4 regions of the Kitasatospora sp. NPDC048407 genome follow, and region 2 is predicted to be linked to each of the others. Evidence: riboswitches for the same ligand, from Rfam matches in the RefSeq annotation. Region 2 holds a riboswitch; each other region holds the start of a gene.
What was found. A riboswitch is a leader RNA that binds a small molecule or an ion and turns the genes downstream of it on or off. The one in region 2 is predicted to bind cyclic di-AMP.

Region 1: another riboswitch for cyclic di-AMP. It lies ahead of ACGFWJ_RS32080 (NlpC/P60 family protein); the one in region 2 lies ahead of ACGFWJ_RS30340 (M23 family metallopeptidase).
Region 3: another riboswitch for cyclic di-AMP. It lies ahead of ACGFWJ_RS34715 (peptidoglycan DD-metalloendopeptidase family protein); the one in region 2 lies ahead of ACGFWJ_RS30340 (M23 family metallopeptidase).
Region 4: another riboswitch for cyclic di-AMP. It lies ahead of ACGFWJ_RS07050 (transglycosylase family protein); the one in region 2 lies ahead of ACGFWJ_RS30340 (M23 family metallopeptidase).

What each region holds. Positions count from the first base shown of each region.
Region 1 is NZ_JBICXW010000026.1:69,975-77,105, forward strand. It holds gene ACGFWJ_RS32070 (hypothetical protein) at 1-591, opposite strand, end outside; gene ACGFWJ_RS32075 (NlpC/P60 family protein) at 720-1,760, opposite strand; gene ACGFWJ_RS32080 (NlpC/P60 family protein) at 1,973-3,043, opposite strand; cyclic di-AMP (ydaO/yuaA leader) riboswitch at 3,054-3,206, opposite strand; gene ACGFWJ_RS32085 (NlpC/P60 family protein) at 3,573-4,607, opposite strand; gene ACGFWJ_RS32090 (NYN domain-containing protein) at 4,791-6,095, opposite strand; gene ACGFWJ_RS32095 (hypothetical protein) at 6,400-6,666, opposite strand; gene ACGFWJ_RS32100 (rhomboid family intramembrane serine protease) at 6,817-7,131, shown strand, end outside.
Region 2 is NZ_JBICXW010000022.1:77,014-84,144, forward strand. It holds gene ACGFWJ_RS30315 (hypothetical protein) at 120-344, opposite strand; gene ACGFWJ_RS30320 (hypothetical protein) at 513-695, opposite strand; gene ACGFWJ_RS30325 (TetR-like C-terminal domain-containing protein) at 727-1,305, opposite strand; gene ACGFWJ_RS30330 (alpha/beta fold hydrolase) at 1,305-2,135, opposite strand; gene ACGFWJ_RS30335 (YiaA/YiaB family inner membrane protein) at 2,257-2,547, opposite strand; cyclic di-AMP (ydaO/yuaA leader) riboswitch at 2,764-2,928, shown strand; gene ACGFWJ_RS30340 (M23 family metallopeptidase) at 2,939-3,706, shown strand; gene ACGFWJ_RS30345 (DUF3995 domain-containing protein) at 3,716-4,222, opposite strand; gene ACGFWJ_RS30350 (hypothetical protein) at 4,338-5,150, opposite strand; gene ACGFWJ_RS30355 (GNAT family N-acetyltransferase) at 5,201-5,779, shown strand; gene ACGFWJ_RS30360 (sensor domain-containing protein) at 5,898-6,590, shown strand; gene ACGFWJ_RS30365 (class I SAM-dependent methyltransferase) at 6,725-7,131, shown strand, end outside.
Region 3 is NZ_JBICXW010000035.1:26,667-33,797, reverse strand. It holds gene ACGFWJ_RS34735 (ATP-dependent Clp protease proteolytic subunit) at 1-455, opposite strand, end outside; gene tig (trigger factor) at 678-2,051, opposite strand; tRNA gene ACGFWJ_RS34725 (tRNA-Pro) at 2,294-2,367, opposite strand; tRNA gene ACGFWJ_RS34720 (tRNA-Gly) at 2,517-2,587, shown strand; gene ACGFWJ_RS34715 (peptidoglycan DD-metalloendopeptidase family protein) at 2,722-3,708, opposite strand; cyclic di-AMP (ydaO/yuaA leader) riboswitch at 3,714-3,868, opposite strand; gene ACGFWJ_RS34710 (hypothetical protein) at 4,239-4,433, opposite strand; gene ACGFWJ_RS34705 (PP2C family protein-serine/threonine phosphatase) at 4,821-6,032, opposite strand; gene ACGFWJ_RS34700 (GNAT family N-acetyltransferase) at 6,199-7,131, shown strand, end outside.
Region 4 is NZ_JBICXW010000002.1:369,867-376,997, forward strand. It holds gene ACGFWJ_RS07035 (pseudouridine synthase) at 1-284, shown strand, start outside; gene ACGFWJ_RS07040 (diiron oxygenase) at 421-1,347, shown strand; gene ACGFWJ_RS07045 (CapA family protein) at 1,464-2,612, shown strand; gene ACGFWJ_RS07050 (transglycosylase family protein) at 2,635-3,777, opposite strand; cyclic di-AMP (ydaO/yuaA leader) riboswitch at 3,781-3,947, opposite strand; gene ACGFWJ_RS07055 (MFS transporter) at 4,345-5,592, shown strand; gene ACGFWJ_RS07060 (MFS transporter) at 5,716-7,131, shown strand, end outside.

The DNA of each region.
Region 1 (7,131 bases), on a different contig from region 2:
GCGGGCGAACTGCTGGACGGTGAGCGGCAGTTCGAGCAGCAGTCGGCCGGGCTTCCAGGGACCCCAGACGCCTTCGACGGTGGGCACCGCACGGTCGGCGAGGGCGGCCAGGTCGGCGAGTTCGCCGTCCTCGCCGAGGCCCAGCGCCAGGCTGTGCCGCCCGGTCGCGGTCCGGACGGTGCCCAGGTCCCAGGGCGCCACCGCGCCGGTGGGCACCTCCCGGAGCACCCGCCAGCCGGCCGGCTCGCGCTGCAGGTCGATCTGCCGTTCCAGCAGCGCCGGGTAGTCGTCCACGCCGGAGATCCGGTAGCCGAGTTCGGCGCCGACGGTCAGCCGTTCGGCGCCGGGCGCGGGTTCGGTGAAGGTGGTCAGCCGCAGCGTGTACTCGGTGAACCGGATCGCGGCGGTACGGGTGAGCAGGTCCCGGTCGGCCTCCTCGGCGCCCGCCGCCGTCGGCAGCCCGGCGGGGTCGCGCCGCAGGATCGCGCCCGCCCGCCGCGACAGCACCTGCGCGACGGCGTCCCGGGCCCCGGACGGCGCGCCCGGCCCGGGCGGGGCGGCGGCCGGTCCGGCGGGCCCGGCGGGGAGCACCCGGGGCAGCGAGAGCTGGGCCGCGCACCCGGCGGCGACCAGCAGCGCGGCCCGCCGGGACGGCGAAGCACCGGCCTGCCGCGGCGCCGGCGCCTGCGGCAGGTCGGTGACCAGGGGCTCGTGCTGGCTCAGACCCGCACCACCGAGTTGACCGGCATCGCGCTGACGCTCTCGTAGCGGACCCGGGCGCCGGGGTGCGGCGCGTGCACGACGACACCGCCGCCGGCGTACATGCCGACGTGGTGCCTGTCCTTGAAGAAGATCACCAGGTCTCCGGGCCGGGCTTCGGCGAGGCTCACCCGCCGGCCGGCCGAGGCCTGCCCCTGCGAGGTCCGCGGCAGGGTCACTCCGGCCTGCCGCCACGCCCAGTACATCAGACCGGAGCAGTCGAACGTGCTGGGCCCGGTGGATCCGTACACGTACGAGGAGCCGATCTTCGAGACGGCCGCGTTCAGCGCGGCGGCGGCGCGGTCGGACGCGGGGGGCTCGTTGCCGAGGTCGAAGCGGTCGGCGCCGCGGGCGGCCCGGGCGTCGTCGTCGTAGGCGAGCCGGTCGCGCTCGGCGGCGGTGAGGTCGCCGAGCAGCTGCCGGGCCCGGGCGAGGCGGGTGCGGACTTCGTCCTTGGCGGCGGCCAGGCGGTGCCGGACCTGTTCCAGTTCGTCGAGTTTGGCCGCGGTCTCCTGACGGCGCTGGTCCAGCCGGCGTTGTCGTTCGCGCAGGTCGCGCAGGGTCTCGTTCTGCCGGGCGGTGGCCTGGCCGAGCGAGCGGGCGCCGGCCAGGTAGGACGCCGGGTCGTTGTCGAGCATCAGCCGCAGCGTGGGATCGAGGCCCTGGGCGCGGTACTGGGCGGCGACCACCGCCCCGAGGTCGGCGCGCAGCCGGTTGAGGTCGTCCTGCCCGGCGGCGACCTGGGTCAGCAGGATGCCGGCCTCGCGCTGCAGCCGTTTCTGCTGTTCCTGGGCGGCGTTGTACTTCTCGGAGGCCTGCTCGGCCTCGTCGTACAGCTGGTCGACCTGCGCCTTGACGTCGGCGCGGTCCGGCGGGTCGGCCGGAGTGGCGGCGGCCGGGGCGACGCCGAGATGGATCACGCCCGTCGCGGCGGCGGTGAGCGCCAGGGCTCGGGCGAGGCGTTGGACACCGGGCAGTGGGGGGCGACGGTGCACTGGCACGTGCGACGACTCCGTTCCTGAGCTCCGGCCTCCGCCGCCGCCCGCGGATCGGACGGCCGTCCGCACGGGGGGCCGGGGCAGAGGTTAGCGAGTCGGACGGATCCAGTCCAAACCCTGACAACTTCGAATATTCGACCGCGAATCGGACACCGGAACGAGGGCGGCCCGGCACCCCCTGTGCGGGGTGCCGGGCCGAAGGCTCCGAGCGGCCGTCAGATCCGGACGATCTTGGTGATCGGCATGACGGTCGCCGACTCGTAGCGGACCTGCGCGCCGGTGTGCGGGGCGTGCACGATCTGCCCGTTTCCGACGTACATGCCGACGTGGTGCTGGTCGCCGTAGTAGATGATCAGGTCACCCGGACGGGCGTTGGCGATGTTGGTGCCGAGGCTGGTGCCGGCACCCGCCTGGGCCTGCGAGGTGCGCGGGATGGAGACACCCGCCTGGGCGTACGCCCACTGCATCAGACCGGAGCAGTCGAAGGTGCTCGGGCCGGCCGCGCCGTAGGAGTACCAGCTGCCCAGCTTGGACAGCGCGGCGTTCATCGCGGCACCCGCGTAGCCGGCCGGCGCCTGCGCCGGCGGGGCGCCGAGGTCGGTGCGGGTGTTGTCGCGGGAGGCGCGCTCGGCCTGGGTGCGGGAGTCGTTCGCGGCCTTGGCCTCGGCCGCCGCGAGATCGTCGCGCTCCTTCTGGGTGAGCGTGTTGAGCAGCTCCTGCGCCTTGGCCAGCTTGGACTGGACGTCTTCCTTGTCGGCCTTGAGGGCCTTCGTGGTGGTGTCCAGTTCGGCGAGCTTCTGCGCGGCCTCCTCGCGCTGCCCGTCGAGCTTGGCCTGCTCGGCCTTGAAGCTCTTGAGCAGGTCGGCCTGGGTGGCGCCGACCGTGTTCAGCGTGCCGGCCTGCCCGAGGAAGCTGTCCGGGTTGCTGGAGAGCATCAGCTGCATGGTCTGCGGCATGCCGCCGTTGCGGTACTGCTCGGCGGCGATCGTCGCCAGGCTGTCCTGGACGGTGGCCACCTGCTCCTGCTGGCGGGCCAGCTGGTCCTGCAGTTGGGTGACCTGCTTCTGCAGGTTCTGCTGCTTCTCGACGGAGGCGTTGAGCGCCTCGGTCTTCACCTCGGCCTGCTCGTTGAGCTGGTCGACCTGCGCCTTGACCTGGTCCTTGGTGGGCGCCGGGTCGGCGTGCGCGCCGGTCTGGGCGGACAGCGCGACGGCGGTGGCGGCAGCGGCAGTGAGAATCGAGACCCGGGCACGGCCGACGGGCTTGGGACGGCGATGGGACGCCACGAAGGCGGACTCCTTCTTCCTCACACCGCCTACCGGGTGAGCTGACGGGTTCGGGCCGGAAGAGACGCCCTACAGCGCCTCACCGGCCGCTCTCGCGGCCGACCTGGCGCCGATTCACCCCGGGGGAACGTGGTTCCCCGGCTCCGTTCGACAGCAACCCCCTCAGGGGTATCCCCGTCGGCGGATCTCGTTCTGGCGATCCACCCGCTGCGTCACGGACTCGGCGGCGACCTCCGCCGTCGCCCCCCTTGGGCGATCGACTCTGCGGTGGTCGAACTATGACCCTAGTAACCGATCCGTGATCCGTTCAAATCCTTGTCGGAAAAAAATCTGAATCTGAGTCAATTTCGATTACGAAACTGACCGAACGTAAGGGATCCGTTGCGCAGTGCGTAGCATTTCCCGCCGTTCACCAGGGAAACGCGACGCCCGGACGTGTTCGAGATCACAGCAGGATCTCGACCCGCCCGGGCGTGTCACGGCGTGTCAATTGTCGCCCCGAGGGGCCTATGTCCGGTTTGTCGGACCGTCAGACCCGACGGATGGTCGAGATCGGCATCGCGTCGACCTTCATGGTCTTCACCACGTCACCGGTGTGCGGCGCGTGCACCACCATGCCGTTGCCGATGTACATGCCGACGTGGTGCCGGTCGCCGTAGTAGACCACCAGGTCACCGGGCTGGGCGTTGTGCCAGTCGGTGCCGACGCTGGCGCCGTAGCTGCCCTGCGCCTGCGAGGTGCGCGGCAGCGACACGCCGGCCTGCGCGTACGCCCACACCATCAGGCCGGAGCAGTCGAAGGTGCTCGGGCCGGTCGCACCCCACACGTACGGCGCACCGCGCTTGTCGAGCGCCCGCTGCACCGCGACCCCGGCGTAGCCGGCGGCCTTCGGCAGGGTGGCCGGGTCGACCCGGTCGGCACTGCGCGAGGCGGCGCCGTCGCCTTGCGTGATCGCCCGCCGGTCGGAGGCGGAGAGCTGGTTGAGCAGGTTCTGCGCCTGCTCCAGCTTGGTCCTGACCTCGTTCTTGGCGTCGTTGAGCGCCTGGGTGGAGTTGTCCAGCTCCTTCAGGACGTCCGCCGCTTCCTGCTTCTGCTGGTTCAGCCGGCGCTGCTGGTCCTGCAGCGACTTCAGGGTCTCGGCCTGGGTGCTGGCCGCCTGGTCGAAGGAGGACGCCTTGTCCAGGTACTTGTCCGGGTCGGCGGAGAGCATCAGCTGCATCGACGGGTCGACGCCCGCGTGCCGGTACTGGTCGCCGGCCACCGCCGCGAGCCCGGAGGACAGCTCGTTCAGCTGGTCCTGGCTGCGGGCCAGCTGGTCCTGCAGCTGGTCGGCCTGCTTGCGGAGCTGGTCGGCCTGCTCCTTGGCGCCGTTGTACTTCTCGGCCGCCTGCTCCTGCTCCTCCATGAGCTTGTCGACCTGCGCCTTGATCTCGTCCTTGTTCGGCTGGGCCGGCGCGGCGTGCGCACTCACCTGGGCCGACAGGGCGACCGCGGTCGCGGCGGCAGCGGTGAGCACGGTCACCCGGGCGCGACTCGGCTGCTTGGGACGGCGGTGGGAGGCCAAGGCGGTGCTCCTTCTTCCTCTGGACTCACCCGTTAGAGCGATAGTCCGGAATATAGGTTTGACGCCAGACCCTAGTGAAGTCCCTGCCTCCGCGTCCACTCCCGGGGGGCTCCCGGATTCACTTCTCCGCCCCTCTTCACCACACCGACACACTCCGGACGCCCCAACACCGCTGAGCGCCCGTCAGCTGCGCGACAGGCGGTTCAGCAGCAGAACCGAGGCCACCGGGCGGGCGCCGGCCTTGCGCACCCCGTCCGCGACCTCCTTGTCGGCGGACACCACCACCACCGGCCGGCCCTGCGGCTCGGCCCGCACCAGGCGGCGGATCAGCTCGTCCGCGGTCTCCCCGGTCCGGCTGAACCGGACCCGGACGCCGCGCGGCGGGGCCATGATCACCGGAACGTCCAGGTCCTGGCCGTCGAACACGCAGGTCACCTCGGCCTGGGTCCGCTGGGCCAGCATCGCCAGACCGCCCAGCAGCCTCAACCGCTGCTGCTCCAGCGGCAGTTGCGGGTAGCCGGTCTTGGTCACGTTGTAGCCGTCCACCACCAGGTGGACCTGCGGGATGGCCAGCAGCTGGTCCAGCAGCGCCGGGTCGTCCTCGGCCAGCCCGCGCCGGGCCACGTCGTGCGGCGAGGCCGAACCGGGCTCCACCGCCTCCACCAGGTCGGCCGGGCGCAGCGCCGTCACCGGCAGCGCCAGCTCCCGCTGCAGGCCCTGCGCGGACTGCAGCACGGTGTCCAGCAGCAGCCGCAGCCGCATGTCCTCGACGCTGCGGCCCTCCCGGGCGGTGCGCCGGCCGGTCTCCACGGCCGCCTCCAGTTCGGCGACCCGGTGCCGCAGCCGGCGGGCCTCGATCTCGGCGGCGCCGCGCTCGGCGGCGGCGGCGGCCCGGGCGGCCTCCAGTTCGGCGGCCAGTCGGCGGCTCTCGGCCTGCGCGCGGCGGGTGTCGGCCTCCAGCGAGCGGACCTTCTTGCGCAGCGAGTCCGCCTCCCGGCGCACCCCTTCGGACTCGGCGCGGTGGCGCTCGAGTTCGGCGCGGGCGGTGGTGCGGGCCTCGGCCAGCTCCTCGTGGAGCTTCTCGGCCAGCCGGGCGGCCTCGGCGGCGACGCCCTCGGCGTCGACCCGTTCGGCCTGTTCCCCGGCCTCCTCGACCAGCCGGGCCCAGCCGGTGGGCCGCACCAGGTAGGCGGCGGCGGCCACGTCCATCGGGTCGGCGGCGGCCGGCACGGTGCCCGCCTCCAGGGCACGCACCAGGTCCGGCTGGCCGAGCCGCAGCCGCTCGGCTATCCGCACCCGGAACGCGGGGTCGGACTCCAGCGCGGCGGCCAGCGCGGTGGCCGCGTACTTGGCCCGCCGGGCGGCGGTGAACTTGGCGTACGGGCGCAGCGCGGCGGGCAGTTCGCCGGCGGCGATGCCGCCGAGCGCGTCGGAGGCGATGCCCACCACCCGGCGGCGCACTCCCTCGGGCAGCGCCCGGCCGGCCATGTCGCCGCCGGCCTCGGTGACCGACCCGGCCTCGGTGACCGACCCGGCCTCGACCGGGCCGATTTCCTCATGGACCGGAGCGTGCGCGGTCCCGTCCGTGCCCGCGGGCGCGTTCGCTGCCTCCGCCACTGTTCTCGGCTCCGATCCTGATCCGGGCGGGCCCCGGCGGGTGCCGGGGGCGTTGGTGTCCGCCGCTGCTTGCAATTGTCCCGTCTACCGTGCCGCACCGACAGCACCCCGCCGACGAGTCCGCCCCGCGCCCCGGTCCGGGGCGCGGACGGGGACGCGGGGCGGTGGAAGCGTGTCAGCCCTGCGCGGGGCCGCCGTCCTCGGGCTCCTCGGCGCCCGGGCGGGCGACCAGCTCGACCTGGTCCACGGCGTTGCACCAGCGGCAGCGCACCGACTCGATGGTCTCGGAGAGCACCTGGGTCTCCTCCACCTTGGAGTCGCCGGACAGGTCGAAGTGCACGAAGTCGATCACGCGGGAGGACCGGGTGACGTCGAAGCGGGTGAGGTTGCCGCACAGGGTGCAGCGCCAGCGGGTCTCGGCGGTCGGCGCGGCAATGGTCATCAGTGGTCCCTCTCGGCTGGTCCCCGTTTACGGGCCTCCACCCTATTGCCTGTGCCGCGGCGGCCGGATCACCGGTCCACAGCCCGGACGCTCACCCGTCCGGAGCAGCGCCCGGTGTCGCGAGTGCGCCCCCGAGGAATGCTCATCGGCATGGTGCTCTCCGCCCCCGCCCGGGCCGGTTCGCCGACGGCCGGGGGGACCGCCCGCACCCCGGTCGTCGCCCACCTGCTGATCGCGCTGTCCGCGCTGGTCCTGGTGGCCGGCCCGGCCGGTCTGAACCCGGTGTACGGCAGCGGCGACGCCCGGATCTGCGCCGAGCAGCGCTACGAGCACCGCTGGGGCGCGGTGCCCGCCGAGCTGCTGAGCGGCCACCCCCTGACGGCCTCCCAGCTGTCCTCGCTGGCCCCGGCGACCCCGGGCTGCGCGCTGCCGCCGACCCCCTCCAAGATCCCCGAACTCTCCGTC
Region 2 (7,131 bases):
CAATGTCGGACAGAACCGACAGCGTCGGACGTCCGTCAGGTGGCGTCCCGGTGGACCGGCGGCAACGCCGGACGGCCGGGCCCTGGCTCACGCTCCGTCACATCCGGCGCGGGCCGCCGCTACTGGCCGTCCACCTCGCCGTACGGCTGCGGGTCCTTCGCCGTCACCGGCCGCAGCGAGCGCAGCGACCGGGCCACCGCGAAGCAGCGGGCGAGCGTCGCGCCCCAGCCCTCCGGCTGCGGCAGCGCGTCGGACCGCGTCCCGGCCGCCGACCCGTCAGAGGTGGCGCGGGGGGCGGGGATCAGTCCCGTGCCGTGCTCGATGCGCTGAGTCACCTGCGGCATGTGTGCTGTCCTCCGTGCTTGTCGGTCACCCGTGAAGGTCTTCACGCGGTATGACTTCCCGACCGAAGGACAGTGTTACGCACCATTGGTGTCGGATCCGTGGGGAACCGGTTGCGAAATGGTGTGGAGGGGCGCGTGCGGGGGCCCACGCGCAGGCGGGAGGCGCCGTCAGGCCGGTGAACCGTCCTCCTGGACCTCCTCGGCGATCGGCCGGTCCGGGGCGGAGAGGGTGTCGGTGTGCGGGGTGGTGCCGGCCGTGTGCTCGGGGCCGGCGTGCGCGCTGGGCGCGGTGAGCGAGGCGACCACGCCGACGGCGAGCGAGGCAAAGGCGAGCAGGCTGCGCTTCTTCATATCGGGTAGAACGCGCCAGGCCCCCGTCAGGTCACGCGCCGCGTCCGCCCGGCCAGTGGCCGAGGCCGTCGACCAGCACGCCGGTCAGCCGCTCCAGCGTCACGTCCGGCCCCTCGGCGAGCTGGAACGCCCCCGCCGTGGTCAACGAGGCGTACCCGTGGGCCATGGCCCGCAGGGTGCGCGCGGCGTGCACCGCCTCGGAGCCCTCCAGGCCGTACCCGCGCAGGACGGCGAACAGCACGTTCACCAGCCGCTCGCCCGCCGCCATGAGCTCCGGGTCGGGCTCGGGCGCCTGCGGCAGCGCGGCGTAGCGACGGGGGAACCGGGTGGCGTACCCGGCGTACGCGGCGAGCAGGGCGGCGACCGCCTCGTCGCGCGAGTGGCCGAGGACGGCGGCGGCCAGGTGGTCGGTCAGGTCGTCGAGGGTGCGGACGGCGACCAGGCGGCGCAGCTCGGCCAGGCCCCCGGGGACGTGCTTGTACAGCGACGGGGTGGCGACCCCCGCCTTGGCGGCGACGGCGGCCAGCGTGAGCGTCTCGGCGCCCTGGGCGTCGATCAGGTCGAGGGCGTGGTCCACCACCGCGGTGGGGGAGAGTCCGGCGCGGGCCATCAGCGGGCGACCTCGTTCAGCTCGTTCAGGAAAGGGAGCAGGGCGTCGGCGACGGCCTGGGGGTAGCCGGCCATCGGGTAGTGGCCGCCGTTCTCGATCATCACCTTACGGCCGCGCAGCGCGGCGGCCTGCCGGTCGGCGATCAGCTCGGGGTTCGGGAAATCGGGGTCCTTGCTGCCCATCAGCACCAGCGCGGGCACGTCGACGGCCTCGCACCAGCCGACCGGCGCGGAGTCCCCCGTGAGGTAGCCGCGCAGCGCGGCCTTCCGGGCGGGCTCGCGCAGCATCTCGGCGAGGCCGGCCCGGTAGGCGTCGAAGTCGGCGGGCCGCGCGGTCGGGTAGTAGAACTTCTGCATCGAGCTCCACAGGCCGGGGAACGCGGTGACCAGCGGGGCGGCCAGGCCGAACAGGGCCTTCTGGAAGGCGTTCAGCGGGAGGTTCTCGATGAAGGCGTCGATCAGCACCACCCCGGCGGTCCGCCCGGGGGCGAGCTCGGCCGCGCGGACCACGGTGGCGCCGGTGTAGGAGTTGCCGGCCAGGACGGCGCCGCGCAGGTCGAGGTGGTCGAGCAGGGCGACCAGGTCGTCGGCGATCGCGGCGGGGGAGTAGTCGGTGAACCCGGTGGAGGACTCGCCGAGGCCGCGCAGGTCCATGGTGATCACCCGGTGCCCGGCGGCGGTCAGCAGCGGTGCGAGGTGCCGGTAGGTGGCGCGCTTGTCGAGCATGCCGGGCAGCAGGACGACCGGGACGCCGGTGCCGGGGGTGTCGTCGTAGGCGATCCGGCCGCCGGGGACGTCGACGTACCGGGTGGTGCCGAGGGTGCTGTTCATCGCGGGCCTCCTGGGCGGGCGTTGCGGTGCGCCGGGCGCTGGAGGCCCGGCCGACTGCCGATAGCCATAAAGCTAAGGCTAATAGCCTTAGCCGTCAAGCCGTGGAGGCCGGCCGGATCGGTCAGATCCCCTCCACCTTGAACGGGTCGTGCTCGGCGAGCAGCTTGTCCAGCCGGGCCTGGTCCACCCGGCTGGTGATCGCGCCCTCGTCCTGGCGGTCCCGGATCACCTTGGCCAGCGTGAACGCGGAAGTGATCTCGTACAGCAGCCCGACGGCGAGGAAGGCGCGCATCCAGGCGCTCACCGGCAGGTAGGCGATCCCGAGCGAGAGCGCGGCGGTGGCCAGTCCGAAGGAGACGGCGGCCTGGGCGAAGTAGGCGGCGGTGGTCCGGTGCGGCACGGTTGCGGTCATGGCATCAGGGTCGCGCCGGCCCGGAGGCGTGGCGTGAGTACGGATACTCAACCACTCGGTCACAATCCGTCAGGTTGGCCCTGGTGAACCGTCACAAATCACCCATAGGGCGTCAGGAAATCTTCGCTGTCTCGTGGTAGCGGCTTGGAATCATGGGGTCCATAGGATTAACGTTTGATAACGCAGCGCGGTCGGCAACGCCGTAACCATGCGGCACCGTGCGCCACGCCTAATCCACTTGGGCACACCCTTCGGGGCGTCCCAGGAGCCGGGGAACCACGTTTCCACCGGGGTGAATCGGGACGGCCCTGGGCTCGACCGTAGGAGACCTTCCACCTCCGAACCCGTCAGCTAACCCGGTCGGCGGCAGGGAAGGAAGGAGCACGCCCCCGTGGCGTCGACCTACACCGAGAGCACCGGCACCCAGTTGCTCGACCACCCGGTCGAGCCGGAAGCCGCCCGGCACCGGCTGCCCCGTCAGTCCCGCGCCGGCGCGCCCCTGCTGGGCGTCACCGCGATGACCGCCGCGCTCGGCGCCACCGCACTCGGCGCCGCCCCCGCGCAGGCCGCCGCCCCGGTGCCCGTCACCGCCGCGGACGAAGCCTCCGACGGCCTCCTCGCCGGCGACCCCGGGCTCGCCCTCGCCGCCCGCATCCAGCAGCAGGCCGACGGCCAGCGCACCGCCGCCGACGAATCCGCCCGGCTGGCCGCCGCGCAGGAGGCCGAGGCCAAGCGGGCCGCCCAGCAGGCCGAGGCCGAGCAGGCCGCGCACACCCTGCCGGTGGCCGGCTACCAGCTGACCGCGCACTTCGCCCAGTCCGGCGCGCACTGGGCGCACCTGCACACCGGCCTGGACTTCGCCGCCCGCACCGGCACCCCCGTCGCCGCCGTCGCCGGAGGCACCGTCACCTCGGCGGGCTGGTCCGGCCCCTACGGCTACCGGGTCATCCAGACCCTGCCCGACGGCACCGAACTCTGGTACTGCCACCTCTCCCGGATCGCCACCGCCTCCGGCCAGGTCGCCCCCGGCACCGTGCTCGGCGCGGTCGGCGCCACCGGCAACGTCACCGGCCCGCACCTGCACCTGGAGGTCCGCCCCGGCGGCGGCGCCCCGATCGACCCGCTGCCCTGGCTCCAGCAGCGCGGCCTGCAGCCGTAGTTCTTCCGCTCATCGACGGCCGCCGCGCTCGGGCAGGAGCCGCCGGCCGAACACCGCGCAGCCGAACAGCAGCCCGCCGGCCAGGAAGAACGGCTCGTACAGCACGGTCGCGAAGCGGGCCATCGCGTCCAGCTCCGCCACCGAGCGGTGACCCGCCGCCAGCGCCAGCCAGTCCGGCACGGAGGGCGCGGCGTGCACGATCAGCAGCACCGCCGTGCCCCGGGCCGCCCACAGCAGCCCGCGGGCCGGCAGCCGCTCGCCCCACGGCCGTATCAGCGCCAGGGCCAGCGCCGCGGCCACCGCGCACAGCGGTATCGCGATGATGTCGATCACCAGCAGCGGCGTGTTGTCCAGCACCGACAGCCCGCCCGGCAGACCGGCCCGGCCGCCCAGCAGCCAGTACAGGTGCACCAGGGCGAAGACGGCCGACCAGAGCGCGGCGGCCTGCGCGGCGATCCGACGGAACGGCGGGCGCAGGCCGACGGAGGTGGCGCCGGCCGGAGTCACGATGTCCATGGCTCCACCCTGGCCCGGCGGCCCCGCCCCGCGGATCGTCCGGACGGCCAGGACCGATGGATCATCAGGACGATTCCGGGGTCCTCCGATCGGCGGACCCGGCGGGCCGAAACCCTCAGTACACCTCGGGGGCCAGCTCCGGGTACTCCTCCAGCAGCAGCCGGGCCAGCCCGGGCACCGTCCACTCGCCGCACAGGTCGATCGCGGCCTGCGCCACCGCCTCCTCGAAGTCCTCGAACTCCCCGGAGAGCTCGTCCGGCATCGGCAGGCCCCGGGCGTTCAGCTCGGCCAGGTTGCGGTAGCTGCGCCGCATCAGGCCGTGCTCCAGCAGCCGTCGCGCCCCGTCCGTGGACACCCCGACCAGCAGCGCCCGCTCCGGGCCCCAGCCACCGTCCGGATCCACCCCCGGCACCCGCTCGTACGCGGCGAAGCGCTCCTCGACGTCCAGCGCCCGGAAGTCCTCCAGCCATCCCCGCACCTGGTCGAGGTCGTCCACCGGCACGCCGTCCGCGCGCAGCAGCAGCGTGTACAGGCGCGGCCAGGTCAGCAGGTCGGACCGGCGCAGCAGCGAGTCCACCAGCACCTGGCCCTGCCAGTCGGCCTCCTCGCGCAGCTTCTCCAGCCGCTTGGCGTTCAGCCGCCGCGCCGCCCGCTGACGTTCGATCAGCAGCCGCACCGCCGCCGGGTACGCCCAGGCGTCGCCGTCCGGCTGGACGTACAGGTGCAGCTGCTCGTACAGCAGGTGCTCCAGCACCGGCGAGGACAGCTCCGGGAAACCGTCGTGCAGCCGGGCGCCGCCCAGCTCCAGCAGGGTCAGTACGGTCCGCACCGCCGGTTCGGGTACCGCCTCCAAACCCTCCTCGGCCGCCCAGTCCAGCAGGTCGGCGGCACGGGTACGGGGGAGCAGGTGCAGGTCTTCGTCGTCCACCCCGGTACGTTAACCGGTCCGCGCGGGGCCGACCGGTAGGGTCGAGTCCCATGCAGACCGTCCGGTTGACCGGCCCCCGGCTCACGCTGCGGGAGTACCACCACACCCCGGAGGAAGTCGCCGCGCTGCACGCCCTCCACGGCGACCCCCGGGTGATCCGGCATCTCCCGTTCGACGCGGCCGACTTCGAGGAATGCGCCGACCAGATCGAGCTCTACCTCGACGAGGCCGAGGCCGAGCCGCGGCAGCACTACCGGCTGGCCGTCGACGACCCGGCGGGCGAACCGATCGGCCAGGGCGCCCTCACCCGCGACGGCGAACACGCCGCCCAGCTCGGCTGCGTACTGCGGCACGACACCTGGGGCCGCGGCTACGCGGGGGAGGTCACCGCGCTGCTGTGCGCGCTCGGCTTCGACACCCTCGGCCTGCACCGGCTGTTCGCCCGCACCGACCCCGACAACCCGGCCGCCGCCCGGGTGCTGACCAGGGCCGGCTTCCGGTACGAGGGCCGGATCCGCGCCGAGTCGCACTGGGACGGCAGCTGGCACGACGCACTCCAGTACTCGCTGCTCGCCCCCGAGTGGCGGGCCGTCCAACTCGCCGCCCCCGCCCTGCGACCCGGGGGTTAACCCCACCATCGATCGGGAAGCAGACCTCATTCCGGAACCCCGGCCCGGTACGGCACCTTGGAGTAGTGCCCGACGCCGCCGACCGGCGGCACCGCCCCGACCACCCGAAGGACCGCGGATGTCCACCGCTGCGTACCGTGCCTCCACCGGCGACCACTCCACCCGGCCCGGGTTCTGGCGCGCCCCGTTCTCCCGGGCCGCCTTCCGGGAGCTCGGCTTCGCGCTCAGCGGCCTCCCGATCGCCGTGCTCGGCTTCTCCCTCGTCATCGCGCTGTTCAGCTCCGGTATCGGGCTCGCCGTCACCGCGCTCGGCCTGCCCGTGCTCGCCCTGGTGACCATCACCGGCCGCGGCTTCGGCGCCCTCGAACGCCACCGGATACGCACTCTGCTCGGCCTCGACCTGCCCGCCCCGGCCCCGGTGAAGGTCCAGCGGGAGGGCATCTGGGGCCTGATTACCGCCCGGCTCGGCGACGGGGCGGGCTGGCGGGGCGCGCTGTACCAGTTCGTCATGTTCCCCTGGGTGGTCTTCAGCTTCACGGTCTCGCTGGTCTTCTTCGTCGTCGGCTGGGCGCTGCTGCTGTTCCCCGCCTACCAGTGGGTGTGGCCCCACTACACCGACTGGAACGGCTACCGGGTCGCCAACTGGACGGATTCGAACGGCGCCCAGCACGTCTACGAGCTCGTCTCGCCGTACCAGATCGGCGCCGTCAGCCTGCTCGGCCTGCTGTTCGTCCTGCTCACCCCGCAGCTGATCCGCGCCCTCAACGGCGCCAACCGGCTCGCCGCCCGCGGCCTGCTGGCCGACCGCTGACCGTGCGCCGCTGAACATGCACCACCCCCCGGGCCCGTGGTCGGATGACTGCGGGCCCGGGCCGCACCCCGGGCCCGTCGAACGTCCGGAGGGACGGAGGACCGCCGATGTGCCCGGTCAGCAGCGCCCGTTCCGTGAACCGCCCCGTAGACCGCCCCGGGCACCGCCGGGCGCCGGCCGCCGGGCCCGTGCTGATCACCTCCCGGCCGCTCGACGAGTACTGCGCCTACCTCGGCCTCACCCGCGCCGACCTGAGCCGCCTGCCCGGCCCGCTGCTGGACTGCCCAGGCGGCGCCGCCGCGTTCGCCGCCGAGGCCCGGACGCTGGGCTGCGAGGTGGTCGCCGTTGACCCCGGCTACGCGCTCGGCCCCCGCCGGCTCGCCGAACTGGCCGCCGTCGGCCACGACACCATGGCCGGCGCCATCCGCCGCGACCCGGCCCACCACCTTCCCCGCGGCCGGCACGGCCGGCGCCGCCCCGACAAGTACCTGCGCAGCTGGGAGCGGGCCCGCCGCCTGTTCGCCGCCGACGCCGCCGCCCA
Region 3 (7,131 bases), on a different contig from region 2:
GACATCCGCTTCTTGGTGCGCAGCAGCTGCTCCGCCTGGATCCGGATGTCGGTGGCGGAGCCGCCGAGGCCCGCGGAGGGCTGGTGCATCAGGATGTTGGCGTTCGGCAGCGAGAAGCGCTTGCCCGGGGTGCCCGCGGTCAGCAGGAACTGACCCATCGACGCGGCCATGCCCATGGCGATGGTCACGACGTCGTTCTTGATGTACTGCATGGTGTCGTAGATCGCCATGCCGGCCGAGATCGAGCCGCCCGGGGAGTTGATGTAGAGAAAGATGTCCTTCTCGGGGTCCGCCGCGAGCAGCAGGAGCTGGGCGGTGATCTTGTTGGCGATGTCGTCGTCGACCTGCTGGCCGAGGAAGATGATGCGCTCGTTGAGCAGCCGGTTGTAGACCTGGTCGCCCAGGCCGCCGCCCACGTCGCCGCCGGCGGCGTGCGGTGCCATCGGGCCAGGCATCTGCATCTGCGGGAACGTCACTTAGCCACCTGCTCAGTCGATCTGCGTGTGTGTCGCTGTCCACCGACCCTAACGCGCAGGCCCGGCCGCTGAATCCCCCACGCAGAACTGTTCGCTGTGAGCGCAGGGTGACTGGGCCCAACGCGAACGGGCCCGGGCACCATGCGGTGCCCGGGCCCGTCCCGGTGCTGCGGTCCGCCGGATTCCCGGCGGTTACGAGGCTCAGGCCTCGGTGGTCTCCTCGGCGGCGGCCTCGGTGACAACCTCTTCCTCATCGTCCTCGAAGGAGACGACCTCACCGTTGGTGTCGGTGACCTTGGCGGCCTCGACAACCAGGGCCAGCGCCTTGCCGCGGGCGACCTCGCCGACCAGGAGCTGGACCTGGCCGCCCTGGACGACCTGCTGGGCGAACTGGTCCGGGGTCAGGCCGGAGCCGGCGGCGCGACGGATGAGGTGCTCGGTGAGCTCCTCCTGGTTGACGCCCAGCTCCTCGTTCTTGACGATCTGGTCCAGCACGAACTGGGTCTTGATGCCCTTCTTCGCCTGGTCCTCGGTCTCCCTGTCGAAGTCCTCGCGGGACTTGTCCTGGGAGGCCAGGTAGGTGTCGAGGGTCATGCCCATCGGCTCCAGCTGGTGGTGCTCCAGGTTGTGCTTGCGGGTGCCGATCTCGTCCGCGAGCAGCTTCTCCGGGTAGTCCATCTCGACCCGGGTGAGCAGCTCGTCGAGGACCTTCTCCTGGGCCTGGGTGGCCTGGTCGAACTCCTTCATCCGCTCGAGGCGCTTGCGGGAGTCCCCGCGCAGCTCCTCCAGGGTGTCGAACTCGCTCGCCAGCTGCGCGAACTCGTCGTCCAGCTCCGGGAGTTCCTTCTCCTGGACGGTGGTCACGGTGACGGTGACCTCGGAGTCCTTGCCGATCTGGGTGCCACCCTTGAGGGTGGTGGTGAAGGTCTTGGCCTCACCGGCGGACAGGCCGACGACGGCCTCGTCGATGCCGTCCAGCAGGCGGCCGGAGCCGATCTCGTAGCTCACGCCGGTGGCGGTGCCGTCCTCCGGCACCTCACCGTCGACCTTGGCCTCCAGGTCGATGACCACGACGTCGCCCTCGGCGGCGGCGCGCTCGACATCCTTCACGGAGCTGAAGCGCTCGCGCAGCTGCTGCAGCGACTTCTCGATGTCCTCGTCGGTGACCTCGACCGGGTCCACCACGACGGCGATCTCGGCGAAGTCCGGCAGGGCGACCTCGGGACGGACGTCGACCTCGGCGGTGAACTTCAGGTCACCGCCGTCGGCCAGGTTCTCGACACCGGCGATGTCGGTGATGTCCGGCTGGCCCAGCACATCGATCTGGCCCTCGTCGACGGCCTGCGTGTAGAAGCGCGGAAGCGCGTCGTTGACGGCCTCCTCCAGCACCGCGCCACGGCCGAAGCGCTGGTCGATGACCCGGTTCGGGATCTTGCCCTTGCGGAAGCCCGGAACGGTGACCTGCTGGTTGATCTTCTTGTACGCCGCGTCGAGGCTGGGCTTGAGCTCCTCGAAGGGCACCTCGACGGTGAGTCGAACCCGGGTCGGGTTCAGAGTCTCGACGGCGCTCTTCACGGTGGGGTCTCCTAGGGGGGCTTGCGGTCAGGGCGATAGGCGGTTGGGGCTGCAATGCTGTCCGTACTACCGCCAGCGGTCCATCCTACCGGTACCACGAAAGTGACTGCGCCCGGCACCGGGTGCACGGCGGAGCAGGGCCGGGGCGGCCGCGCCCCACAACGACAGCGGAGCAGGGCCGGGGCGGCCGCGCCCCACAACGACAACAGGGCCCCGCCCACGGACGAGACCCTGCCGCACGGTCGGGGTGACCGGATTCGAACCGACGGCCTTCCGCTCCCAAAGCGGACGCGCTACCAACCTGCGCCACACCCCGTGGTGCCGAGCAGAAGAGTACACGTCGGGCCGCCTCCGACCGGGGCGATATTCGCGAGCCGACAGCGCGGAAGGAGTGTGCAATCCACCGGCTCGACCAGGTACCCTGATCCAGTCCTCGCCACCGCGACGCGGTGCGGGTACGCCTTTGCGGGTGTAGCTCAATGGTAGAGCCCCAGTCTTCCAAACTGGTCACGCGAGTTCGATTCTCGTCACCCGCTCCGAATGGCCAACGGCCCCGACTGCCAACGCAGTCGGGGCCGTTGCCGTTCTCCGCGGCGCCAGCACGGTTCGCCGGACAGCCCGAAGGCCCCGCGCAGCGGACTGCGCGGGGCCTTCGGGGGTGAGGCGTGGATCAGACGTTGACGCCGTGGGCCGCCAGGTAGGCGACGGGGTCGATGTCGGAGCCGTAGTTCGGGGTGGTGCGGATCTCGAAGTGCAGGTGCGGGCCGGTCACGTTGCCGGTGGCGCCGGAGAGACCGATCTGCTGACCCGCCGTCACGGACTGGCCGGCCGAGACGGAGATCGAGGACAGGTGGGCGTACTGGGCGTACTTGCCGTCGGCCAGCTTGATGACGACCTGGTTGCCGTAGGCACCGCCGTTGCCGGCGGAGACCACGGTGCCGTTGGCGATGGCCTTGAGGCTGGTGCCGGTGGCGACCGGGAAGTCGATGCCGGTGTGGTAGCCGGAGGCCCAGTTGGAGCCGGCGACCTTGTAACCGGTGGTGACCTTGCCCGGCGCCGGGGCGACGTAGGTGGAGCTGTTGCTCGCGGCGGCCGGGACCGCGGTGGGGGCCGTGGTGGCGGTGGTGGCCGTGGTGGCGACCGGGGGCGCCGCCTGCGGGGCCGGGGCCACGGGCTGGGCCTTGACGGTGCCGGTGGTGGCCGGCTTCGCGGTGTCGGCCTTCTTGACGGCGACCTTCGGCGCGGTGGCGGTGTCCGTGGAGGTGGACTTGGCGGCCGGGGCCTGCGCGGGGGCGGCGGCCTGGCCGTTGATGGCCAGCTTCTGGCCCGGGAAGATCAGGTCGGGGTTGCCACCGACCACGGAGCGGTTGTCCTGGTACAGCTTCTGCCAGCCACCGTCGACGTGCTGCGCGGCGGCGATCTTGGACAGGGTGTCGCCGGAGGCGACCCGGTAGCTGTGCGGGGCGGCGGCCTGGTCGGCGACGGGGGTGGCGTCCACCGAGACCGTGGACGGGCGGCTGCCGGCCTGCTCGGTGGCGGTGTGCGCGGAGGCGGCGGTGACCGGGAGGCCGATCGCGGCGCCGGCCACACCGGTGGCGATGGCGATCCGGGCGATGGTGGCCAGGCTCGGCTTGCGGTGCTTGCCCTGAGCGGACATGAAGGCGTTCCTCTCCGACGCCTGCGAGGTGAGCTGTCGGGTTCGGGCGAGAGTTGCCCGGCCGCAGGGACTGCGGCTTCACCCCGAGCCGTTCCCGGTGGTTTCCGGGCCCGGCGACTTACCTGTGGTTCCCCCGCTCCTGCCGTGGCGTGGTATCTGGTCGGCACCGGACGACGGCAGGACTAGGCGTTCCGTCCGGTGGCCCGCCCGGTCACTGGCCGGGCTGCGGAGGAAGCAAATCCCACGGCCCGTGAGGCTGGCAAACGCCGATCGGCCCCGCTCCCTGGATCGGGAAGGGGCTGACGATCCACCAGGTCACGCTGTGCCGACACCACGCTGCGGTGCGCGTACGCGATCATGACAGTGCGCGTACGAACCCCGCACGGTGGGCGACTTCGGCCACCGTGCGCGTTCGGGCGCGGACCTGGCGTGACGTCGCGGGTGAGCCTGGTCACCGTGGGCAGGCCGAATGGACGGCGCGGGGGTGTCTCCCGCCCGTCGTGGCGTGCCGCCGGGGAGCCGACAGGCCGTCAGCCCGCGATCGACGCGATGGCCTTGGAGACCGAGGTGAGGAACTGCTGGATCGGGCCAGCCATGGTCGACTGGCTCAGCATGAAGCCGAACAGGGCGGCGACGATGGCGTGCCCGGTCTTCAGCTGCTTGTTGCGAATGAAGATCGCGACGATGATGCCGAACAGGACAAGCGCGGAGACGGAGAAGGCCACCGGGACTCACTTCCTCGATTCATGGCGGGGGTTCGGTGGAAGCCGGCGTTGGCTCCCAGGCGGAAACCGGCCCCTGCCCCCCGTGTCCCCACCACTCCATCCGGACTCAGTGTGGTCGCTCGTGCTGAGTGCGTAAAGGACTTGCCCGGTCGCTCGGTGCCCGAACCCGCCTGGCAGGACTGATTTTCGCCGACCGCGACGATAGCGGACGGGTTCTGACACCCCGTCGGCGGGCGGTGGTCCGTGCTGGCCTGCGCGGCAAACCGGCAGGCAGATCCAACATCGCCGCCCGGCTCGGGCCGCGAACCGGAATTGGCCGAAGATCAACGTCCGGGTTTGACACTCCGTGGACACTCCGCGCTCACCGCGTCTGCACCGGACGGAGGTTCAGCGGCGCCAGACCAGCAGCACCGCGCGGTCGTCGTTGACGTGCTTGGCGACGGTGTCGATCAGCCGGACCGCGGAGCCTGGCCGGATCGACCCCGGGGCGGTGGCGACCAGCCGGTCGGCCTCGCCCATCAGCCGGTCCATGCCCTCGGCGAGGTCGCGGCCGGGGATCTCCACCATGCCGTCGGTGCACAGCATCAGGACGTCGCCGGGGCCGAGGGTGCCGCGCACCCCCTCGAACTTGGCCTCGTCGTAGACGCCGAGCAGCGGGCCCTCGGCCTCCTTGACCTCCCAGTACCCGGCGCCCGCGAGGCGGTGCATGCCGGGCAGGTGCCCCGCGGAGAGCAGTTCGTACTCGCCGGTGTCCAGGTCGACCACCAGATGGACGGCGGTGGCGAAGCCCTCCGCCCAGTCCTGCCGCAGCAGGTAGCCGTTGGCGGCGGGCAGGAAGTCGTGGGCGGGCAGCGAGCCGAGCAGGCCGCCGAAGGCGCCGGAGAGCAGCAGGGCGCGGCTGCCGGCATCCATGCCCTTGCCGGAGACGTCGGCGAGGACGGCTTCCAGCATCCGTCCGCCGGGGCCGGTGCGGGCGGCGACCATGAAGTCGCCGGAGAAGGACTGGCCGCCGGCCGGGCGCAGCGCGGTGTCGGTGTGCCAGCCGTCGGGCAGTTCCGGGACCCGGCCCTGGATCCGGATCCGCTCGCGCAGGTCGAACAGCATGGTGGAGCCGCCGCGCCAGGGCACGCCGATCCGGCGGCGGAACTGGGCGACCAGCAGTCCGGCGACGCCGACCGCGCCGACCACCAGCGCGGAGCCGGGGGTGACGCCGTGGGTGTAGGTCTCCGGCTGCGCGCTGGCGACGCGTTCGCCGGTGTGCACCAGGGATTCGGTGATCAGTCCGGCGGCGGCGACGGCGTACAGCAGCACCAGGGTGCCGGGGCGCAGCAGCAGCGCGCCGGCCAGCACGGGCAGCACCAGGGCGGTGGGCGGGGCCCAGTCGGGAAGCAGGATGTTCAGCAGGACCAGGACGGGCACGGCGAGGGCGAGGGCGGCGAACGCCCACCAGTCGACGCCGTCGCCGCGGAAGTAGTCGACTCCGGTGCGGCGCACCCTGCGCCTGGCCCGGTACAGCGCAGCGCGCAGCCGGGCCGTCACGGGCTCGCGGGACGGTCCGCCGTCCCGGCCCGTCGCTCTGGGGCGCGCTCTGCCGACCATGGGGACCGACTGTATCCACCGCCGGTGCGCGCGTCGACGGCCCGGTGGCACCGAGTGCAACGGGAGGGGCACGCTCCGGTGGGTTTCGGCCGCCCGGGAGGCCGGCTACGGCATGGGCGCGACAAATCGGTCGCACGGTTCCGGATCGGGTGGTAGGCAGGGGCTCATGACGATTCGACACCCCGATCTGACCATCCGGCCGTTGCGCGCCGAGGAGTGGGAGACCTGGTACAGCACCCTTGACGTGGCCTTCGGCGGCGGCGGGGAGGCTCCCGCCGAACGCGCGCTGTGGCACGAGTTGACCGAGGTGGAGCGTTCGCTGGCGATCTGCGAGGGCGAGCGCATCGTCGGCGGCTGCTCGGCGTTCAGCTTCCGGCTGGTCGTGCCGGGCGGAGCGGTGGTCCCGGCGGCGGGCGTGACGATGGTGGGCGTGCTGCCCACCCATCGGCGCCGGGGCGCGCTGACCGCCATGATGCGCCGTCAGCTGGCCGACGTACATGCGGCCGGGGAGGCGCTGGCGGTGCTGACGGCGTCCGAGCCGGTGATCTACGGGCGGTTCGGCTACGGGCAGGGCACCCGCAAGGCGGTCATATCGATGATCCGCGGCCGGGTGAAGGTGCACACGCCGGAGCGCCGCGGCGAGCTGGTGCTGCGGCTGGCCGATCCGGGGGCCGAACTGGCCCGCTGCGAGGAGCTGTACGACCGTCTGGCCACTCGCCGCCCGGGCACCCTGGTGCGGCAGCCGGGCTGGGACAAGCTGCCGGTGCTGGACGCGCCGGAGTCCCGCAGCGGCTTCTCCCCGCTGCAGTCGGTGGTGGCGGAGGATCCGGAGACCGGTGAGCTGCTCGGCTACGCCCGGTACGCGGTGAAGGACGACTGGAACGATCGTGGCGCGGCCGGCGTGGTCCGGGTCCGCGCGGTGCAGGCGGAGCAGCCCTGGGTGTACGCCCGGCTGTGGGAGTTCCTGCTTGACCTCGACCTCACCGAGCGGGTGGAGGCGTTCAACCTGCCGGCGGACGACCCGCTGCTGCACCTGGTGTCGGACTACCGGCACCTGATGCCCCGGCTGGTGGACGCCATGTTCGTGCGGCTGGTGGAC
Region 4 (7,131 bases), on a different contig from region 2:
AGCTGCTGGAGACCCGCGACGGTCTGGGCCGCTACCGGCTCGCCCCGCGCACCGGCCGCACCCACCAGCTGCGGGTGCACATGAACGGCCTCGGCCTGCCGATCCTCGGCGACCCGATCTACCCTGAACTGCTGCCCGAACAGGACCCCGAGGACTACCGGCGTCCGCTCCAACTGCTGGCACGGTCGCTGGAGTTCACCGACCCCGTGGACGGGACCCCGCGGCGCTTCGTCAGCGGACGGATGCTGGCGGCGTGGGCCGATCCGGCCGACTGGCACGGCTGACGGACCCTCGGGCCGACGGCGAACGCCTCCTTGTGCGCGGTGTATTGACGGACAGTCTAATAACTTCTACCTTCGCGGCAGTGGCACCGTTCCGCCCCGACCACCCTCGACTCCGCCCCACCGCGAAGGAGCCGGCATGCCGCCCCACCCCGCCGCCACCCCCGGCGCCCCCGACCGCGAGCGCACCGCCCCCGACCGGGAACGCACCGCCGAACGCCTGCTCGCCTCCTCCGCGAAGCTCTCGTTCAACCCGCTCAACGACGTCGACTGGGACGCCGACCCCGTCCCCGGCGCCTACTACTGCCCGCCCCGCCACCTCTCCCTCTACGGCACCGACCTGTGGGAGCGGCTGACCGAGGGCGAGCGCGTCGAACTCTCCAAGCACGAGGTCGCCTCGATAGCCAGCGTCGGCATCTGGTTCGAGGAGATCCTCATGCAGATGCTGCTGCGCCACGCCTTCGACCGGGACCCCACCAGCAACCACGTCCAGTACGCGCTCACCGAGATCGCGGACGAATGCCGGCACTCGATCATGTTCGCCCGAATGATCGCCAAAATGGGTGTCCCCGCGTACGGTGCCGGATTCGTCGCCCACAACCTCGGCCGGCTGTTCAAGGCGATCTCCACCCACAGCCAGACCTTCGGCGGCACCATGTACGTCGAAGAGATCCTGGACGCCTTCCAGCGCGAAATGATGAACGACGACACCGTCCAGCCGCTCACCCGGCAGGTCTCCCGGATCCACGTCATCGAAGAGTCCCGGCACATCACCTACGCCCGCGAGGAACTCGTCCGCAAGCGGCTCGGGCCGCTGCAACGGCGGTGGGAACAGCTGTTCCTCGGCGTGGTCATCTACTACGCCACCACCGCGCTGATCCACCCCCGGCTCTACGCCGCCGTCGGCATCGACCCGAAGATCGGCAAGGCCGTCGCCCGGGCCAACCCGCACTGGCGCACCACCAAGACAGAAATGGCGCAGAAGGTGATCGGCGTGCTGGACCGGGCCGGACTGGTCGGCCGCGCCAACCGCTGGCTGCTGCGCGCGGCCGGAGTGATCGCCTGAGCGGTTCGACGGCGGATCAGGTCGCACAGTTGTGATCATTTGGTGGCGAGATGGGCTTCCGGTGATCGAGTGGCGCGGATACAGTGCGACGCAGCGAACGATCCGGGGGAATCACCATGCGCCGCGCACCACTCACCACCGCTGCCGCCGTCCTGCTGCTCACCGCCGTCGCCGGATGCGGCGGATCGACGCCATCCGGGGGCGGCGGGACGACGGCCGCCGCCCCCGCCGGGGACTCCGCCGGAGGTGCAACGTCCGGCAGCCCGGGAACGACGGGTGCTCCGAGCACGGGTTCGGGCGACAACGCGCCGAGCGGCGCCGCCGGCAGCATCACCGTGGCCTTCGCGGGCGACGTCCACTTCGAGGGCCGGACCGGCTCCCGGCTGACCGCCCCCGCCGGCGAGACCGCGCTCGGGCCGATCGCCAAGACCCTGTCCGCCGCCGACCTGGCGGTGCTCAACCTGGAGACCGCGATCACCGGCCGCGGCAAGCCCGAGCCCAAGACCTACACGTTCCGCACCAGCCCCAAGGCGCTCACCGCGCTCAAGGACGCCGGGATAGACGTGCTCTCCCAGGCCAACAACCACGCCGTCGACTTCGGCGCCGACGGCCTCGCCGACACCCTCGCCGCCAAGGCCAACTCCCCGATTCCGCTGATCGGCATCGGTAAGGACACGGCCGAAGCCTTCGCGCCCCACATCGCCGACGTGCGCGGAACAAAGGTCGCCGTCCTGGCGGCGAGCCAGGTCGACGAAATCACCAACCAGAAGTGGCGGGCCGGCGAGCACAAGGCCGGCATCGCCTCCGCGTTCGACGAGAAGGCCCTGCTGCGCGCCGTCACCGAGGCCAAGGCGCAGGCGCCCGTGGTGCTGGTCTACCTGCACTGGGGCGAGGAAGGCGTGGCCTGCCCGACCGCCGCGCAGACCGCACTCGCCAAGAAGCTCGCCACGGCCGGCGCCACCGCCGTGGTCGGCACCCACGCCCACACCATGCTCGGCGCGGGCATGCTCGGGAACACCTACGTGGCGTACGGCTTCGGCAACTTCCTCTGGTACGGCACCTCGAACTACACCGCTTCCGACGAGACCGGCGTCACCACACTCACCATCAGCACCGACGGACGCGTCACCGGAGAAACCTTCACCCCCGCCCACATCGACGGCCGCGGCGTGCCCGTCCCGCAGACCGGCAGCGCGGCGAAGGCCGCCCAGCAGCGCCGCGACGGCCTGCGCGGCTGCACCGGACTGGCCGCCGTCCCGAAGTGACGGCGGCTCGACCGGGCGGCCGTCAGCCCAGGTTCAGCACCTGGCCCGGGTGGATCAGGTCCGGGTTCTCGCCCACCACCTGCTGGTTGCTCTGGTAGAGACCGCTCCAGCCGCCGTTCAGCTCGTGGCTGCGGGCGATCTTCGCCAGCGTGTCGCCCGGGCCGACGGTGTACGGCTGCGGGGACGGGGTCGCGGCGGACGGGGATTCGGCGGGCGCGGGCGCGCTGCCGGGCGTGGAGGCGCTCGGGGGCGGCGTGGTGGTGGCCGGGTCGGGGGTGGTGGGCTGCTGGGTGCCGCCGTTGCCGTGGCTGTCCTGACCCTGGCCCTGGTCGTTGCCGTGGCCTGTGCCGTTGCCGTTCTCGGCGCCGTTCCCGTTTCCGTTGCCGTTCTGGTTGTCGGACGGTGTGGTCGGGGTCGGGCTCGGGTCGGTCGACGGCGCAGTCGGCGTAGTCGGAGCGGTCGGAGCGGTCGGGGTGGCCGGGCTCTCCGGGGTGGGGGCCGGGGACGGCGTGGCCGCAGGCGGCTGGGGGTGCGTCAGCTGTATGTAGCGCTCGTACAGGCTCTGGTGGCTGGTCCAGAACCAACCGCCGTTCTTCTCGTACCAGTACACGTGGTACACCGGGTCGTAGCCGGGCAGGCCGGAGAACACCGGAGTGGCGTTCTGCGGGGCGACGGTGCCGTCCGAGGCGGTGTTGACGGCGGCGATGCCGCGGGCGCCGCGCAGCGCACCCGATTCGTCCGCCGAGTCGTTGTTGTCCACCACGCCGGGGGCGCTGACCGTGCGCAGGCCCGCCGTGTCGGCGCAGGACACCCATGGCTGCGGGCCCTCGGTGGCCAGGATCCGTTCGGCGACCGCGATCTGCTGGCTGCGGGTGGCTCCGCTGGGCAGCTCGGCGTACCGGGTACCGCCGTAGTCGATCCAGCGCTGGGCGGTGATCTGGAGGCCGCCGTACAGGCCGTTGCCCGAGTCGGAACTCCAGTTGCCGCCGCTCTCGCAGTCGGCGACCCGGTCCCAGACCGTGCTGGGGGCGGCCTGCGCACCCGTCACGGCGAGCAGGGGCAGGGCGAGGCCGACGCCGGCGACGCCGGCTGCGGCGATCGCCCGCTCGGCGGCTTTCTCCGCCTGGCTCTGCCGACGGTGGCGCCCGGAACCCGTGAAGAGCATGCCAGATCCTCTCCGCACGCCTGCGAGGTGAGCTGTCGGGTTCGGACCGGAGGGAGGCCCGGCCGCCGTGTGCCGGCGGGAGCCGGTGCGGAGGCTTCACCCCTAGCCGTGGGGGCGGCGACGTACCTGGTTCCCCCGTCCCTGTCCAAGGGTTGTGGTGGTCGACCCGGCAACGCGGCGGACAGGGTTCGGCGTTGCCGCGTGCGGGGCCCGGCGGTGCGGGCCGGACCGAGCCTAATCACTCGAACGGAGCAATCACAAGCTCATCGCGGCCGTATTACGGCCGAGTTGCGCTGCCCGGGCGGTCGGGCGGTCGGGTGATCCGGCGGTCCGATGGTCGGGTGCGAAAGTCTGGCCGATCGGTGGGATTGGGGGAGCGGGGGGAGGGAAGGCGGACGGTCCCGCTTGGGCCTTGGAAGCTGAATTGTCATCAAATGCCGTGGAATTAAAGCGAGTTGAGCGATATCCGGGCATTGCAGGCGTTGCGGATAAATCGCGCGACAGCTGCTTCGGGAGCTTCCTACCATCGCGGTGATCGCTGTTCCCCGACCCGCTGTGGAGGTGCCCGTGGCTGTGCTGATTCCCGAAGTACTCCGGGTGGAGCGCCAGTTCGCCCGTCTGTTCGTCGGCCAGTCGCTGTCCGTCCTGGGCGACAGGGTGTCGTTCGTCGCGCTGCCGTTCGCCGTGCTGTCGATCGGCGGGTCGGCCGCCGATGTCGGCCTGGTGGCTTCGGCGGGCCTGCTGCCGGTGCTGGTGTTCATGCTGATCGGCGGCGTGTGGGCGGACCGGATGCCAAGACAGCGGATCATGCTGGCCTCCGATCTGGTGCGGTGCGTGGTCCAGGCGGCCGTCGCGGTGTTGCTGCTCACCGGGACGGCCCGGGTCGGGGTGCTGGCACTGCTGATGGTGGTGTTCGGGGTGGCGGACGCGTTCTTCCTGCCCGCCTCCACCGGGCTGATCCCGCTGCTGGTGTCCGGTGAACGGCTGGGCGAGGCCAATGCCTTGCGCGGGCTCGTCCACTCGGTGGGGTTGGTGATCGGCCCGGTGCTGGCCGGCGCGCTGGTCGCCCTTGCCGGGCCCGGCGGTGCCCTGATGGTGGATGCCGCGAGCTTCGCGGCCAGCGCCGCCGTGCTGGCGAGACTCGGTGCGGTGGGCGGGCGGGCCAGTGCGGAGCAGGCCGAGCGACTCGGGTTCCTGGCCGAACTCCGGGTCGGCTGGCGGCAGGTGCGAGAACGGGCCTGGGTGTGGTCGGGCATGCTCGCGATCGCGGTGTACCACGTGGTGGTGTTGCCCTCGGTGTTCGTGCTCGGCCCGGTCCTGGCGGACCGCGAGTGGGGCGGGGCCGGCGCCTGGGCCGTGGTGGTCACCGCCTTCGGCCTCGGCTCGATCGTCGGAGACGTCTGCGCCTACCGCCTGAAACCGGCCCGGCCGATGGCGGTGGCGGCCGTCGGGATGGCGATTGCCTCCTGCCAGGCGCTGATCATCGGATCCGGTGCTCCGGTCGCGGTGATCGCCCTGCTGGAGGCCTGCACCGGAGTCGGCGTCTCGCTCTGCTTCGTGCTGTGGGAGACCTCACTCCAGGTGCACATACCCGAGCAGGTGCTGTCGCGGGTCAGCTCCTACGACCACCTGATCTCGGTGGCGCTGATGCCACTCGGCCTGGTGCTCGCAGGCCCGCTCGCGGACGGGATCGGCGTGCACCGAACGCTGTTCGGCATGACCGCGCTGGGAGTGCCCGCCGCCCTCCTCCTGCTCGCGCTGCCGGCCGTCCGGAAGCTGCCCGCACGACCACAGGTGGACGCACCTATCCAGTAATCCATGAAAGAGTGGAATAGGCTCGTCGTGCACGCCGCGCGGTCAACGCCGGCGGAGCACCGCACCACGCACCACGTTCCACGCACCACGTTCCACGCATCACGCACCACCCGGGAGCCGTCCATGTCCGTCGAGGCCCAGCGCCCGCTGCCACCCCGGGCAGCCGCGCCGACCACTGCTCCGCCCGCCATCCCGGCCGGCGGGCCCGGTGGCCGCCCGATCCGGCTCGGGCTGCGCGCCAACCTCGCGCAGTTCGGCCTGCTGGTGGCGGTCAACGCCCTGGTCGGGGGCATGCTCGGGCAGGAGCGGACGGTTCTGCCGCTGCTCGCCGACAAGGTCTTCCACCTGTCCGCCTACACGGGTGCGCTGACGTACATCCTGGCGTTCGGCGCGACCAAGGCGGTCACCAACTTCTTCGCCGGCACCCTCTCCGACCGGTACGGGCGCAGGCCGGTGCTGATCGCGGGCTGGCTGGTGGCCCTGCCGATACCGGCGATGCTGGCCTGGGGCCCGACCTGGGGCTGGATCGTCGCGGCGAACGTGCTGCTGGGCATCAACCAGGGCCTCACCTGGTCCACCACGGTGATCATGAAGATCGACCTGGTCGGCCCGGCCCGGCGCGGCCTCGCGATGGGCCTGAACGAGGCGGCGGGCTACCTCGCGGTGGCCGTCACCGCGACCGGCACCGGCGCCATTGCCGCCCACTGGGGTCTGCGCCCACAGCCGTTCCTGCTCGGCGCGGCCTACGTCGCGCTCGGCTTGGGCCTGACGGTCGCCGCCGTCCGGGAGACGCGCGAGCACGCCCGGGCGGAGGCCGCCGCCCATGCGGTCACCACAAGCACGGCACTGGAGGGAGCGGCCGGCGGGGCCTCGCCGGAGGGTACGGTCGCTGCCATGCCGGAGGATGCGGCCACTGCCCGCGCGAACGCCGGTGGCGACGACCAGGCGGCGCTCAGCACCGCCCGAATAGCGCGCACCACCAGCCTCGGAGACCGGGCGCTGTCCAGCGCCAGCTGGGCCGGTATGGTCAACAACCTCAACGACGCCCTCGCCTGGGGCATCTTTCCGCTGCTGTACGCCGCGCACGGTCTGGAGATCGGCCGGATCGGCATCCTGGCCGCGCTCTACCCGGCCGTCTGGGGCGCGGGGCAGATGCTCACCGGCTGGTGGTCCGACCGGATCGGCCGCAAGCACCTGATCACCGCGGGCATGCTGCTGCAGGCCGCCGCCCTCGGCCTGGTCGCGGTCGGGACGACCTTCCCCGTGTGGGCCGCCGCCCAGGCACTGCTGGGTGCGGGCACCGCCCTGGTCTACCCGACGCTGCTGGCCGTCATCGGCGACGTCGCCCACCCCGCATGGCGGGCGCGCGCCGTCGGCGTCTACCGGCTGTGGCGTGACGGCGGCTTCGCGGTCGGAGCGCTGGTGGCGGGCATCCTCGCCGACGCCTACGGCGTGACCACCGCGATCTGGGCGGTCGCCGCGCTGACCGCAGTGGCCGGCGTCACCGTGGCGGTGCGGATGTACGAGACGCACCCGCGC